DNA from 2 places in the Streptomyces sp. NEAU-sy36 genome. Region 1 is predicted to be linked to the other one. Evidence: riboswitches for the same ligand, from Rfam matches in the RefSeq annotation. Region 1 holds a riboswitch; the other holds the start of a gene.
What was found. Region 1 has a riboswitch for cobalamin ahead of HZZ00_RS30975 (ribonucleoside-diphosphate reductase subunit alpha). Riboswitches for the same ligand answer to the same signal wherever they lie in the genome.
Positions count from the first base shown of each region.

Region 2: linked by a shared signal. The riboswitch ahead of HZZ00_RS20025 (HoxN/HupN/NixA family nickel/cobalt transporter) and the one ahead of HZZ00_RS30975 (ribonucleoside-diphosphate reductase subunit alpha) in region 1 are both predicted to bind cobalamin.

Region 1 covers NZ_CP058977.1:7,101,354-7,108,484, reverse strand. The annotation lists gene HZZ00_RS30980 (ribonucleotide-diphosphate reductase subunit beta) at 1-754, opposite strand, end outside; gene HZZ00_RS30975 (ribonucleoside-diphosphate reductase subunit alpha) at 811-3,174, opposite strand; cobalamin riboswitch at 3,300-3,460, opposite strand; gene HZZ00_RS30970 (GNAT family N-acetyltransferase) at 3,478-3,984, opposite strand; gene mctP (monocarboxylate uptake permease MctP) at 4,067-5,695, opposite strand; gene HZZ00_RS30960 (DUF3311 domain-containing protein) at 5,692-5,955, opposite strand; gene HZZ00_RS30955 (GntR family transcriptional regulator) at 6,081-6,845, opposite strand; gene nagB (glucosamine-6-phosphate deaminase) at 7,033-7,131, opposite strand, start outside.
Region 2 covers NZ_CP058977.1:4,400,594-4,407,724, reverse strand. The annotation lists gene HZZ00_RS20040 (hypothetical protein) at 1-1,109, shown strand, start outside; gene HZZ00_RS39120 (GH25 family lysozyme) at 1,774-2,910, shown strand; gene HZZ00_RS20030 (D-Ala-D-Ala carboxypeptidase family metallohydrolase) at 2,945-3,724, shown strand; gene HZZ00_RS20025 (HoxN/HupN/NixA family nickel/cobalt transporter) at 3,868-4,977, opposite strand; cobalamin riboswitch at 5,004-5,193, opposite strand; gene HZZ00_RS20020 (alpha/beta hydrolase) at 5,505-7,103, opposite strand.

The DNA.
Region 1 (7,131 bases):
TGTTCATGCCCGGGAGGCCGTCACCGCACAGGTCGCGCGCGAACTGCAGCTCGGCCTCGACGGCCTCCCGCAGCATGTCGGTGACCTCCTGCCGGAGCCGGTCGTCGAACAGCTCCGGCTCCTCCTTGCGGACGGTGTCGACCACGTCGAAGGCGAAGGACATGTGCATCGTCTCGTCGCGGAACACCCAGTTGGTGCCGGTGGCCAGGCCGTGCAGCAGGCCCCGGCTGCGGAACCAGTAGACGTACGCGAAGGCGCCGTAGAAGAACAGGCCCTCGATGCACGCGGCGAAGCAGATCAGGTTGAGCAGGAAGCGCCGGCGGTCCGCCTGCGTCTCCAGCCGGTCGATCCGCTCCACCGAGTCGATCCACTTGAAGCAGAACTCGGCCTTCGAGCGGATCGACGGGATGTTCTCGACGGCCGCGAACGCCGCCGCCCGGTCGTCCGGGTCGGGCAGGTAGGTGTCCAGCAGCGTCAGGTAGAACTGGACGTGCACCGCCTCCTCGAACAGCTGACGGCTCAGGTAGAGCCGCGCCTCGGGGGAGTTGATGTGCTTGTACAGCGTCAGCACCAGGTTGTTGGCGACGATCGAGTCACCCGTCGCGAAGAACGCGACCAGGCGGCCGATCAGATGCTGCTCGGCCGGGCTGAGCTTGGCGAGGTCGGCGACGTCCGAGTGGAGGTCGACCTCCTCCACGGTCCAGGTGTTCTTGATGGCGTCCCGGTAGCGCTCGTAGAAGTCGGGGTAGCGCATGGGGCGCAGGGTCAGTTCGAAGCCCGGGTCGAGCAGGTTGGTGTTTCGTTCGGTCTTCACTGGCAGGCCTCGCAGGACTCGGGGTTTTCCAGGGAGCAGGCGACGGCCTCGGGGTCGGCGGCCTGCTGGACGGGGACGGTCTGCTGCGCACGGGCGGCGCGGGCGATCCGGGTCGCCGGGCGCGAACGCAGGTAGTACGTCGTCTTCAGCCCGGACTTCCAGGCGTACGCGTACATCGAGGAGAGCTTGCCGATGGTCGGCGTCTCCATGAACAGGTTCAGGGACTGCGCCTGGTCGAGGAACGGGGTGCGCGCCGCCGCCATGTCGATCAGACCGCGCTGCGGGATCTCCCACGCCGTGCGGTACAGCGCCCGCACGTCCTCGGGGATCCACGCGAAGCCCTGCACCGAGCCGTTGGACTCGCGCAGCGCCTCCCGGGTGCGCGCGTCCCAGACGCCCAGGTCCTTCAGGTCCTGCACCAGGTAGGAGTTGACCTGGAGGAACTCCCCGGACAGCGTCTCGCGCTTGAACAGGTTGGACACCTGCGGCTCGATGCACTCGTACACGCCCGCGATGGAGGCGATGGTGGCCGTCGGCGCGATCGCCAGCAGCAGCGAGTTGCGCAGGCCGACCGCCGCGATCCGGGTGCGCAGCGCCGCCCAGCGCTCCGGCCAGGTCTCCTGGACACCGTAGTGGTCGGGGTGCAGCACCCCGCGCGCGGTACGGGTCCGCTCCCAGGCGGGCAGCGGGCCGCTGCGCTCGGCGAGGTCGGCGGACGCCTCGTACGCCGCGAGCATGATCCGCTCGGCGATCCGGGTGGACAGCGCCTTCGCCTCCGGGGAGTCGAAGGGCAGCCGCAGCTTGAAGAAGACGTCCTGGAGACCCATCGCGCCCAGGCCCACCGGACGCCACTTCGCGTTGGAGCGGCCGGCCTGCTCGGTCGGGTAGAAGTTGATGTCCACGACGCGGTCGAGGAAGGTGACGGCGGTGCGGACGGTCCCGTCGAGCCGCTCCCAGTCGATGTCCCCCGTCGCCGTGTCGACGAACGCGCCCAGGTTGACGGAGCCCAGGTTGCAGACCGCCGTCTCGCCGTCGTCGGTGACCTCCAGGATCTCCGTGCAGAGGTTGGAGGAGTGGATGACCTGGCCCGGCTCCGCGGTCTGGTTGGCGGTGCGGTTGGCGGCGTCCTTGAAGGTCATCCAGCCCTGGCCGGTCTGCGCGAGGGTGCGCATCATCCGGCCGTACAGCTCCCGGGCGGGCATGGTCTTGCGCGCGAGCCCCTTGCGCTCCGCCTCGCGGTAGGCGGCGTCGAACTCGGCGCCCCACAGGTCCACCAGCTCAGGCACGTCCGCCGGGGAGAACAGCGACCACTGCTCGTCGGCGTTGACCCGGCGCATGAACTCGTCCGGCACCCAGTGCGCGAGGTTCAGGTTGTGCGTGCGGCGGGCGTCCTCACCGGTGTTGTCCCGCAGCTCCAGGAACTCCTCGATGTCGGAGTGCCAGGTCTCCAGGTACACCGCGGCCGCGCCCTTGCGCCGGCCCCCCTGGTTCACCGCGGCCACCGAGGCGTCCAGGGTCTTCAGGAACGGCACGATGCCGTTGGAGTGCCCGTTGGTGCCCCGGATCAGCGAACCGCGGGCCCGGATGCGGGAGTACGACAGCCCGATGCCGCCGGCGTGCTTGGAGAGCCGGGCGACCTGGTGGTAGCGGTCGTAGATGGAGTCCAGCTCGTCCAGCGGGGAGTCGAGGAGGTAGCAGGACGACATCTGGGGGTGCCGGGTGCCGGAGTTGAACAGCGTGGGGGAGGAGGGCAGGTAGTCGAGCCGGCTCATGAGCCCGTAGAGCGCGGCGACCTCGTCCAGGGCGCGGACGGAGTCGTCCTCGGCCAGACCCGCGGCGACCCGCAGCATGAAGTGCTGGGGCGTCTCGATGACCTTGCGGGTGATCGGGTGGCGCAGCAGGTAGCGGCTGTGCAGGGTGCGCAGGCCGAAGTAGCCGAAGCGGTCGTCGGCGCCGGTGTCCACCAGCGCGTCGAGGCGGGCGGCGTGGACCCGCGCGAACTCGGCGGTCCGGTCGGCGATGAGGCCTTCGCGGTGTCCGACGGCGACCGACTCGGTGAACGAGGTCACGCCCTGCGAGGCGGCCTCGGCCCGGATGGAGACGGTCAGCAGCCGGGCGGCGAGCCGCGAGTACGCGGGGTCCTCGGAGATCAGGCCGGCCGCGGCCTCGGTCGCCAGTTCGCGCAGCTCCGCCTCGTCGGCGTGGGCCGACCGGCCGCGCAGCGCGGCGGCGGCGACCCGGCCGGGGTCGGCGTCGGGGAGGTCTGCGGTCAGCTCGGTCAGGGTCCGCAGCAGCGCGGCACCGGGACCGTCGTTCTCCAGATCCGGGGCTGATGCCGGGTCGGCTGGCGCGATGGTCACGTGGGGGCTCTCCCTCGCTCGGCACGGGGGCCTGGCGGAGGGCAGGGGGCAGCCACGAGCGCACACGGCGTCGCGTCCACCGGCCCACTCCACGAGGCCCGGACGTCTCAGGGCACCCGGACCGGACGGCCGGGTGCGCTGTCGGCAGGTCCTCGGACTGACTCCTGTACGCGGATACGCACAAGTACACCGTTGCGGGACAGTTCCGGATTCGCACCGGATTCCCCTGCGGCGACAGCGAGCATGAGCATACATCTAGTGCCGGGCCGCCGTGTCACCCCCAGATGTTGTGTCGCCCTGGTGTCAGAGCGTCAACTTGTAGGTGATGAGAGTGACGTCGTCCAGCTCCGGGAGGGGGTTCCAGTCCCGCTCGGGCGTGCGCACGAACCCGAGGCGTTCGTAGAGCCGGTGAGCGCTGTGCATGGCGCGCTGGCTGGAGAGGACGACGGACGAGCACCCCGCGGTGGCCCGGGCGCGCTCGACACAGGCGCGCACGAGGGCTTCGCCGGCGCCCCTGCCGCGCGCCTCGCGCCGCACCGCCAGCGCCCGGATCTCGGCCTCGCCGGGCCCCGCGATGTCGGCGACGGGGCCGCCCGAGGGGACGAAGGTCACGCCGCCGACGACGCGGTCCCCCAGCACGGCTGCGAGCACCTCGGCCGAGGCGGCTCGCGCGGCCACGTCCTTGAGCACGGGCAGGTACGGGTCGCTCTCGCCGAAGTCGAGGAGGCCGTCGAGGAGGTACGCCTCGGCCGTGAGCTCGCCGAGTTCGCCGTACTCGGCCGGGTCCGCGGGGCGGATTCGGAGGTCCATGCCGGCGAGTGTGCACGACAACGGGCCGCCGGAGCATGTGCTTTCCGGCGGCCCGTGCGCGGTTCCCCGTCTCCGGATCCGGTCAGTGGGTGGTGCCCGCCGTGGCCGGCGGCAGTTCCACCTCGACCCCCGCGTCACCCGCGTCGGCCGTGTAGTCCGCGGGGCTCGTCTCGTCCACGCCCTCGGGGGCCTTCACGGCCTTGAGGACGACGGTGAGGACCACGGTGACCACGACGTTCAGCACGAACGCCGTCATGCCGATGTAGCCGATCTGGCCGATGCCCGGGATCTCGTCGGCCGAGCCGCCGAAGTGCTTCTGGGTCGGCGAGGCGACACCGTACGCGGCGAGGGTGCCGTAGACCATGCCGACCGCCCAGCCGGCGAGCAGCGCCCAGCGGTGGAACCAGCGGGTGAACAGACCGCCGACCAGCGCCGGGAAGGTCTGCAGGATCCAGATGCCGCCCAGCAGCTGGAAGTTGATCGCGACCGTCTTGTCCATGCCGAGCACGAAGACCAGCGCGCCCACCTTCACCAGCAGCGACACGAACTTGGAGACCTGGGCCTCCTGCTTCGGCGTGGCGTCCGGCTTGATGAAGTCCTTGTAGATGTTGCGGGTGAAGAGGTTCGCCGCCGCGATGGACATGATCGCCGCCGGGACCAGCGCGCCGATGCCGATGGCCGCGAAGGCTACGCCGGTGAACCAGTCCGGGAACATGTTCTCGAACAGCTGCGGGATCGCCAGCTGCCCGTTGTCCACCTTGACCCCGGCCGCGATCGCCATGAAGCCCAGCAGCGCCAGCAGGCCGAGCATCAGCGAGTACAGCGGCAGGATGGTGGTGTTGCGCCGGATCACCTCACGGCTGCGGGAGGAGAGCGTCGCGGTGATCGAGTGCGGGTACATGAACAGCGCGAGCGCCGAGCCCAGCGCCAGGGTGGCGTACGACCACTGGCCCGCCGCCGGAGGGGCGAGCGCCCCGCGCGGCTTGCCGGTCTTCGGGCTGATCTGGCTGAAGGCGTGGCCGGCCTTGGCGAAGATGTCGTCGAACCCGCCCAGCTTGATCGGGATGTAGATGATCGCCACCAGGATCACGATGTAGATCAGCGCGTCCTTGACGAAGGCGATCAGCGCGGGCGCCCGCAGGCCCGAGGAGTACGTGTACGCCGCCAGCACCGCGAACGCGATCAGCAGCGGCAGGTCCTTCACGAACTCGTTGGTGTTGTCCCCGCCGCCCACGCCCATCACGTCCAGCACCGCCTGGATGCCGACGAGTTGCAGCGCGATGTACGGCATCGTCGCGAGGATGCCGGTCAGCGCCACCGCGAGCGACAGCCCCTTCGAACCGAACCGGCCGCGCACGAAGTCGGAGGTGGTGACGTACCCGTGGCGGTGCGAGACCGACCACAGGCGCGGCAGGAAGGTGAAGATCAGCGGGTACACCAGGATCGTGTACGGCACCGCGAAGAAGCCGGACGCGCCCGCCGCGTAGATCGCCGCGGGCACGGCGACGAAGGTGTACGCCGTGTACAGGTCACCGCCGAGCAGGAACCAGGTGATCCAGGTGCCGAACGAGCGTCCGCCCAGGCCCCATTCGTCCAGGGAGTGCTCGTTCTCGGCCCGCCGCCAGCGTGCGGCGAGGAAGCCCATGACCGTGACGGCCAGGAAGAAGAAGATGAAGACGCCGAGCGCGACGCCGTTGACGCCGTCCTTCACCGTGCCGCACCCCCCTGCGCGCCCTTGCGGGAGCGCTGGTCGTGCTGCCACAGCTTGTACGCGATCATGGTGAGCGCGGTGGAGATCAGCACCCAGACCATCTGGTACCAGTAGAAGAACGGGATCCCGATGAAGGCGGGGTCCGTCTTCGCGTACGAGCCGACCCACAGCATCGCCACGAAGGGCGCGACGAGACACAGGCCGATGATCACCCTCACCGGTGTCACGACCGGTGGTCTCACTTCAGGTGTTTCGGACATGCCACGGCTCCGTCCCCTCGCTGATCACCTGTGTAATGCGCAGGCAATCTAGGTGACGGTGTCCGGGCAGAGGAAGACCCTGTCCGCAGGTCGGTATATCGATTCGGCGAAGGCGGGGTCCCGGACTAGTCCAGGGGCCGCTTGAGACGGGCGACGAACTTGTACCGGTCGCCCCGGTAGACCGAGCGCACCCACTCCACCGGCCGGCCCGAGCGGTCCACGGAGTGCCGGGAGAGCATCAGCATCGGCAGGCCCACGTCGGTGCCCAGCAGGCTCGCCTCGCGCGGGGTGGCCAGGGAGGTCTCGATGGTCTCCTCGGCCTCGGCGAGATGGACGTCGTACACCTCGGCGAGCGCGGTGTAGAGGGACGTGTACTTGACCAGCGAGCGGCGCAGCGCGGGGAAGCGCTTGGCGGACAGGTGCGTGGTCTCTATCGCCATGGGCTCGCCGTTGGCCATGCGCAGCCGCTCGATGCGCAGCACGCGCCCCCCGGCGGCGATGTCCAGCAGCCCGGCGAGCCGGTCGTCGGCGGTGATGTAGCCGATGTCCAGCAGCTGCGAGGTCGGCTCCAGGCCCTGGGCGCGCATGTCCTCGGTGTAGGAGGTGAGCTGGAGCGCCTGGGAGACCTTGGGCTTGGCGACGAAGGTGCCCTTGCCCTGGATGCGCTCCAGGCGGCCCTCCACGACCAGCTCCTGCAGTGCCTGGCGGACCGTGGTGCGGGACGTGTCGAACTCCGCGGCCAGCGTGCGCTCCGGCGGGACCGGCGTGCCCGGTGCCTGCGTCTCCGTCATGTCGAGCAGGTGCTTCTTCAGACGGTAGTACTTCGGCACGCGCGCGGTACGGACGGTCGTGCCGGCCTCGTTCTCCGCACTGCTGACATCGGTGCTCATGCTCTGCCTTCCCGGCTCCGGACGCCGAAAGCGACCGACATCCCATCGGCCACGGCTCACATCGTGGCACGGCTTGCTGTGTCAGGACTCCACCCGCACGCTCCGTGATCCCCTCTGTATACCGTCGCGACCATGGCTGGTCTAGTCCAACAGGGGCGACGGGTGCGGTCGCCGCCCCTGCCGCGGGCTAGATCCCCTGCCACTCCGGCTTGTTGCGGTACGTGTGGCGGAAGTAGTCGGCCAGCTTCAGCTTGGCGGCGGCCGCCTCGTCCACCACCACCGTGGC
Region 2 (7,131 bases), 2.7 Mb from region 1:
CCTGGCGGGAGGTCGCCTTCCGCCCGGTGCCCGGCGGCGACGACCCGGAGCACGACGCCCACGCCGCCCTGCGCGCCGCCGTCCTGCACGCGGCGCGCTACGACCGCCGGCCCGCCGACCTGCCCCTGCTGCGGCACCTCCTCGAACAGGAGACCCGCTGCCGCCGCGAGGCCCCCTTCGGCGGCATGGGCGAGGAACTGCACCTCGCCGTCTTCCTCGTGGCCCGCCTGCTGCGGGAGGAGGACCTGCCCCTCTTGTACGCCGCCCGCACCGCCAACTTCGACACCTGGTGCGCGTTGTCGGACCTGCCGCTGGGACTCCCGGACAAGGACGCCGAGGAGCAACCGAGTTGGGAACCCGAGGCACTGCGACGGTGGGTGGAGGCCCTCGACACCCCCGAGTGGTTCGGCGACGACCCCGGCCGGGAGCCGGACGAGACCTGGGTGACCCTCGCCCGCCGCCGGGGACGTACGGAACTCGCCCGCGTCGCCCTGATCCGCGCCCTGGACCACATCGGCCCCGCCGACACCGCCGAACTCACCTGGATGGCAGCCGAGTTCGAGGCACTGGGCGACTTGCGCCAGGCCGCCCGCGCGCAACGTCTCCACGCCCGGCTCCAGGACACCGCCGAGAGCCGCGCCGCCGGGTACACCCGACTCGCCTCCCTGGAGCGGCGGTACGGGGATCTCGACGGGGCCTCGGCCTCCCTCCGGACCGCGCTCGAAGGGCTCGAAGCGCTCGGCGTCGCGACGGCCCCCGCGGCGGCCGTCGACCAGCCGGCCCTCTTCGAGGTCGAGCCTGCCCCGGCGCAGGCCCGTCCGCACCGGCCGGACCGGGGCATCGTCCTCGATCTCACCATGGAGCACCTCCGGCTCGCCCGGACGGCCGCCGAGACCGACCGCGGGGCACTGGGCCGCCAGTTCCTCGCGACGGCCTCGGCACTCCTTGCCGCGCTCGCCCGCCCGCTGCCCCCGGCCCTGCTGCGCGCGGCCCACTCCGCGGCCCTGGCCTGCGCGGACACCGAGCCGGCCGACCGTCGCAGGGCCCTCGTGGCGGACGAGGAGCGGCGTGCGGCAGAGCACCCCCGCGACGGGGACGACGCGGGCTGATCACTGCGCGTGCGGCGCCCACCGGCTGCCGTCACCGAGTTTCGTTCCCCTCCCGCGCGGCGGTCCGGCGCCCGTCGGTGCGCCCGTTTACGTGGTGCACGGCCCGAGTGCGCGGCGGCGAGATCGACACGTTCGGGATGTGCGTCGCGCGCGGCTCGCCCGGAGTCCGGCGGGTGCGCCGGAACGCCCACGTGCGCAGCAGACCCGAGGACCCGCCTGCTCCCGTCGGAGTTGACGTGCTCAGCCGGACGCGGCTGCCGCACCGCTCGTCGACGTCCGCGGACGGCGATGCACCCAGGAATGTGTTGCGTACATGTCAATACTGCGCTTACCTTTACGCGCATCAACTCCACCCGAGTGGCCCGGCGTTGGTGCACCCTGCCGCCGTGTCCCACCGCAAGCGTTCGATCCCCGCCGGCCCCACCACCGACCGTCGACGGCACCACCACGGCCACCCGGGCCCGAGCACTTCGCGGTATCCCTGCACACTCCTAGGAGCACCATGTTCGCAGCCGCCCTCTCGCGGTCCAGATCCGGTCACAGCGGTCCCGGTCCTCGCCGGGCCCTCCTCCGAGCGGGCGGGCTGCTGGCCGCGGTCCTCAGTGTGCCGGTCCTGCCCGGCACCGCCTCGGCGGCCGCCGGGGACCACGGGATTCGCGTGCGCATGACGCACCCGGACCAGGACTACGCCGGATCCGGGCTCCGGCGTCTGAGCGCGGCACCTTCGGCGATGACCGCGTCGGCCGCCGTCGGCACGGGCCCGGCCGGTCTCGACGTCAGCCACTACCAGACCAACGTCGACTGGACGTCCGTCAAGAACAACGGCGCCGCCTTCGCCTACGTCAAGGCCACCGAAGGCACCGATTACACGGACCCGTCCTTCTCCCAGCAGTACAACGGCGCGTACAACGCCGGACTGATCCGCGGCGCCTACCACTTCGCGCTCCCCGGCAACTCGACCGGTACCGTCCAGGCCGACTGGTTCGTCGGCCACGGCGGCGGCTGGACCGCCGACGGCAGGACGCTGCCGCCCGCCCTGGACATCGAGTACAACCCCTACGGGGCCACCTGCTACGGGCTGAGCCAGAGCGCGATGGTCTCCTGGATCCGGGACTTCAGCAACGAAGTGCGGGCCAAGGTCGGGCGCTACCCGGCGATCTACACCACCACCGACTGGTGGACCACCTGCACCGGCAACAACAGCAGCTTCGCCGGCACCAACCCGCTGTGGATCGCCCGCTACTCCAGCAGACCCGGCACGCTGCCCGCCGGCTGGTCCACCCAGACGATCTGGCAGTACGCCGACTCCGGAACCTTCCCCGGCGACCAGGACACCTTCAACGGCACGCTCACGGACCTCCAGGCCTTCGCCAAGGGAAGCGGCTACACGCCCCCGCCCACCGCGAGTTGGCCCACCGTGCAGCAAGGGGCAACCGGCGAGCGGGTCAAGACCGTCCAGTACCTGCTCAACGCCCACGGCGCCGCGCTGACGGTGGACGGTTCGTTCGGACCGGCCACCGACTCGGCGGTGCGCTCGTTCCAGTCCGCGCACGGCCTCGGCGCCGACGGCGTCGTCGGCCCCGCGACCTGGCAGGCCCTCGTCCTCACCGTGCAGCAGGGATCGTCGGGTCCCGCGGTCCAGGCGGTGCAGAGCCAGCTCGACGCCCACGGTTCCGCGCTGACGGTGGACGGTTCGTTCGGGTCCGCGACCGACTCGGCGGTGCGCTCGTACCAGTCCGCGCACGGTCTCACCGTGGACGGCATCGTCGGTTCGAACACCTGGCAGAGCCTCGTTTCCTGAGCATCGGCACGTCATCACAGATGAGGGGACTTCCATGACACCGGTACGACGCTCCGCCGACGGCATCGACCGCCGCGCCCTGCTCCGGGGCGCGGCAGGGCTGACGGCCACGCTCGGCCTGGCGGCGGCCATCGGCCTCCGGACAGCGGGCCGGGCCTCGGCCTACGGCTGGTCCCGCACCCTCCAGCAGGGCGCCTCCGGCTCCGACGTGGTCGAACTGCAGATCCGTGTCGGAGGTTGGGCCGCGTCCGGCGCCCAGCAGACCTACGTCGCCTGGGACGGCGCCTTCGGCCCGGCCACGAGCGCCGCCGTCCAACGCTTCCAGTCCGCCTACGGGTTGACCGCGGACGGCGTCGTCGGCCCGCAGACGCAGAGCGTACTCGACAGCCTTGAGGCCGGCGACGGATCCACCGCCCACTTCGACTGGAGCGAGTTCTCCTCGCAGGACGGCTCCGGTTTCAGCGGCGGAAAGGTCGACGCCGCGACGGTCAAGGAGAACCTGCGCCGACTGATGTACAAGCTGGAGGCCGTGCGCAAGAAGGCCGGGAACAGCCCGATCACGGTCAACTCCGGCTTCCGTAGCATCGCGCACAACGCCGCGGTGGGCGGCGCGTCCAACAGCATGCACGTCTACGGCGTCGCCGCGGACATCGTCGTCTCCGGCTACAGCACCCTGCAGACCTACCGGATCGCCGAGACGTGCGGCTTCTCCGGCCTTGAGGCGTACACGCACTCGTGGCAGCACGTCGACAGCCGTGTCCAGTACCCGTCATACGGCTCCGGCTCATGGTGGTGGGAGAGCGGCGTGGCCTGATCCGCCCGCTGCGGCGCACCGGGCCCGTCCGCGTCGCCGGCGCGGGGCGGGCCCGCCGTCGATCCGGCCCGCGAGGTGGCTGAGCGGGGCGGCCGGCCGGCCGCCCCGCCTGCCGCAGGGCCTCGGTGCCCGTGCGCGTAGGGTCAACCCGCGTCCGCGGTGCGGGCGTTCCAGCGCTCCTCGACCTTGGCCACGCGCCAGTAACCGATGGCCAGGGCCCAGACGACCACGAAGAGGCCGACGATGACGTAGCCGACGTGGTCGAGGTCCAGGCCCGCGATCCAGCCGGACACGCCGTCGCTCAGGCCGAGCTTGTCGTGCAGGACGCCGACCAGTTCGATGGTGCCGACGAAGAAGGCGACGGCGATGGAGAGTCCGGTGATGGTGAGGTTGTAGAACACCTTGCGGACGGGGTTGGAGAAGGCCCACTGGTAGGCGAAGTTCATGAAGGTGCCGTCGAGGGTGTCGAAGAGACTCATGCCGGCGGCGAAGAGGAGGGGCAGGCAGAGTATCGCGTACCAGGGGAGGCCGGCGGCGGCGCCGTTGCCGGCGAGGGCGAGGAGCAGGACCTCGGTGGTGGTGTCGAAGCCGATGCCGAACAGGAAGCCGAGGGGGAACATCTGGCCGGGGCGGCGGATGGACTTGGTGAGCCGTCCCAGGACGCGGTTCATGAAGCCGCGTGAGTCGAGGTGCGCCTCCAACTCGGCCTCGTCGTAACGTCCGGCCCGCATGGCCTTGAAGACACGGGCGATGCCGACCAGGGCGACGAGGTTGAGGGCGGCGATGAGGTACAGGAATCCGCCGGAGACCGTGGTGCCGACGGTGCCGAGTACCTGGTGGGTGCGCGAGCCGTCGTTCATCAGGGTGCCGGCGAGCTGCGCGCCTCCGGCGACCAGCGCGGCCATGGCGATCACCACGCTGGAGTGGCCGAGCGCGAACCAGAAGCCGACCGAGACCGGCCGCTGCCCGTCGGCCATCAGCTTGCGGGTGGTGTTGTCGATCGCGGCTATGTGGTCGGCGTCGAACGCGTGCCGCATCCCGAGGGTGTACGCCGTGATGCCCAGGCCGACCCCGAACGCCTTGGTGCCGACCTCGTAGTGACGTGGGGTGACGAGCAGGAAGAGGATCCCGAAGGCGATCACGTGCAGGACGACGATCACGGTCAGGAGGCCGGCGGTTCGGACGGTGTCCGCGCGCCGCCAGCGGAAGGAAGGGGAGGCGGCGGTTTCGGGCACGCCTTCGGGCATGGTCATACGGTCACGCTCCAGCACCTCGTGGATCAGATTCGTGGTGCCGTGGCCGGTCTCCTGGCTGACGGGTCATCGCGCCCGCCCCTGCCTTCCCGGCCGCGAGGCCAGTGGCAATGCGTGGGGCGGGAACTTCCCGATCACAGTGGCGAGGGCCGCTCCGGACTGAGCCCCTGGGGGCTGTCACCGGTCTTCCCGAACACCACGGCCCGCTCACCCTAGAAGGCCGGACGTCGAGGTTGCAAGGCAGCGTGGACGCGCCAGGCGGTGCGGCGGGATGTCGCGGATCGCGATGACGGGGCCATGGAGTGTGTCCGCGGAACGTGCCGGGCGGCGCACCATCGGCGGCCGGGGAGCAGGGAGAAGCGGTCGGCCCAGGCGACCGGTACCCGGGTGTGGCGAGGGCGGAGCAGGTCGCGGAGAGGGAGCGCGGGGTGGCCCGGGCGCGACTCGGTCGACCTCACGGTCGGGCCCGGGGACGAGCGAGGGGCGGCCGGGTGGTGCGGCCGCCCCTCCTCACCGTGTGGACGGGGTCACGGCTTGGGCGTGGCGTGCGGGGCGCAGGTCACGTCGGAACCGTCCAGTTCGCCGTCGATCAGATAGGCGTCGACGCGCTGGTTGATGCAGGGATTCTCCAGGCTGGTCACCCCGTGGGAACCCGCGTCCTTCTCGGTGATCAGACGGGAGCCGGCGAAGCGCTTGTGCAGCTCGACCGCACCCTCGTAGGGGGTCGCGGCGTCGCGGGTCGACTGCACGATCAGCACCCGCGGCAGACCCTTGTGGGTCGTGACGTCGACCGGGTTCTGCTGCTTGACCGGCCAGGTGGCGCACGGCAGGTTCATCCAGGCGTTGGCCCAGGTCATGAACGGGTAGTCCTGGTTGAGCCGGGTGTTGTCCCGGTCCCAGGTCCGCCAGCTGGTGGGCCACTTGGCGTCGGTGCACTCGACGGCCGTGTAGACGGCGTTGGAGTTCTCCGACGCGGTGTTGCCCGCGGTGTCCGACATGTCGGGGGCGGCAGCGTCGACCAGGGCCTGGGTGTCACCGGCGACGTACTTGCCGAAGACGGTGGCGACCGGCACCCACGAGGAGTCGTAGTAAGGGGCGCTCTGGAAGAAGGAGATCAGCTCGGCGGGACCGACGACCCCGCCGATGGGGCTCTTCTTCGCGGTGGCGCGCAGTTGGAGCCACTTGTCCTGGACGGCGGCGCGCGTGGTGCCGAGATGGAAGGCGGCGTCGTTGGCGGCGACCCAGTCCTCCCAGTCCTTCCAGCGGCCCTCGAAGGCGACGTCCTGGTTCAGGTTCGCCTGGTACCAGATGTTGTCCTGGGCCGGGTTGGTCACGCTGTCCACGATCATGCGGCGCAGGTGGCCCGGGAAGAGGGTGCCGTAGACGGCGCCGAGGTAGGTGCCGTAGGAGACGCCGAGGTAGTTGAGCTTCTGCTCGCCGAGCGCGGCGCGGATGACGTCGAGGTCGCGGGCGGTGTTCGGCGTGGTCATCTGCTGGAGCACGGCGCGGCCGGTGCGGTCCAGGCAGCCCTCGGCGTACGCGCGGGCCAGCTTGCGCTGGGCGAGCTTGTCCGCCTCGGTGTCCGGGACCGGGTCCGCCTTCGGTGCCCGCACGAACTCCTGCGGATCCGCGCAGGAGATGGGCGCCGAGTGGCCGACGCCGCGCGGGTCGAAGCCGACGAAGTCGTAGGCCTTGGCGACGTTCGCCCAGACCGGCTTCTTGCCGGTCACCCGGGTCGGGAAGCGCAGCCCGGAGCCGCCGGGGCCGCCCGGGTTGTAGACGAGCGCGCCCTGGCGCTCGGCCGGGGTGCCGGTGCTGCCGACACGGTCGACGGCGAGCTTGATCTGCTTGCCGTCCGGGTGGGCGTAGTCGACGGGCACGCTGACCCAGCCGCACTGGATGGGCTTGGCCAACCCCCAGTCGGCCGGGCAGTCCTGCCAGTCGATGCCGGCCTTGGCGGCGCGGGCGGCGGCGATCTCCACGCCCTTCGCCGCGCGGTCCTGGCTCGGCCGGCCCGCGGCGCCGGCCGCGGGCGCCGAGACGACACCCGCGATCATGCTCGCGGTGACGAGTGCTCCGGCCGAACCGAGCGCCAGCAGGCGGCTCTTCGGTCTGTTCTCCCTCAAGTGGGCCCCTCCCCGAACATCACTGCGA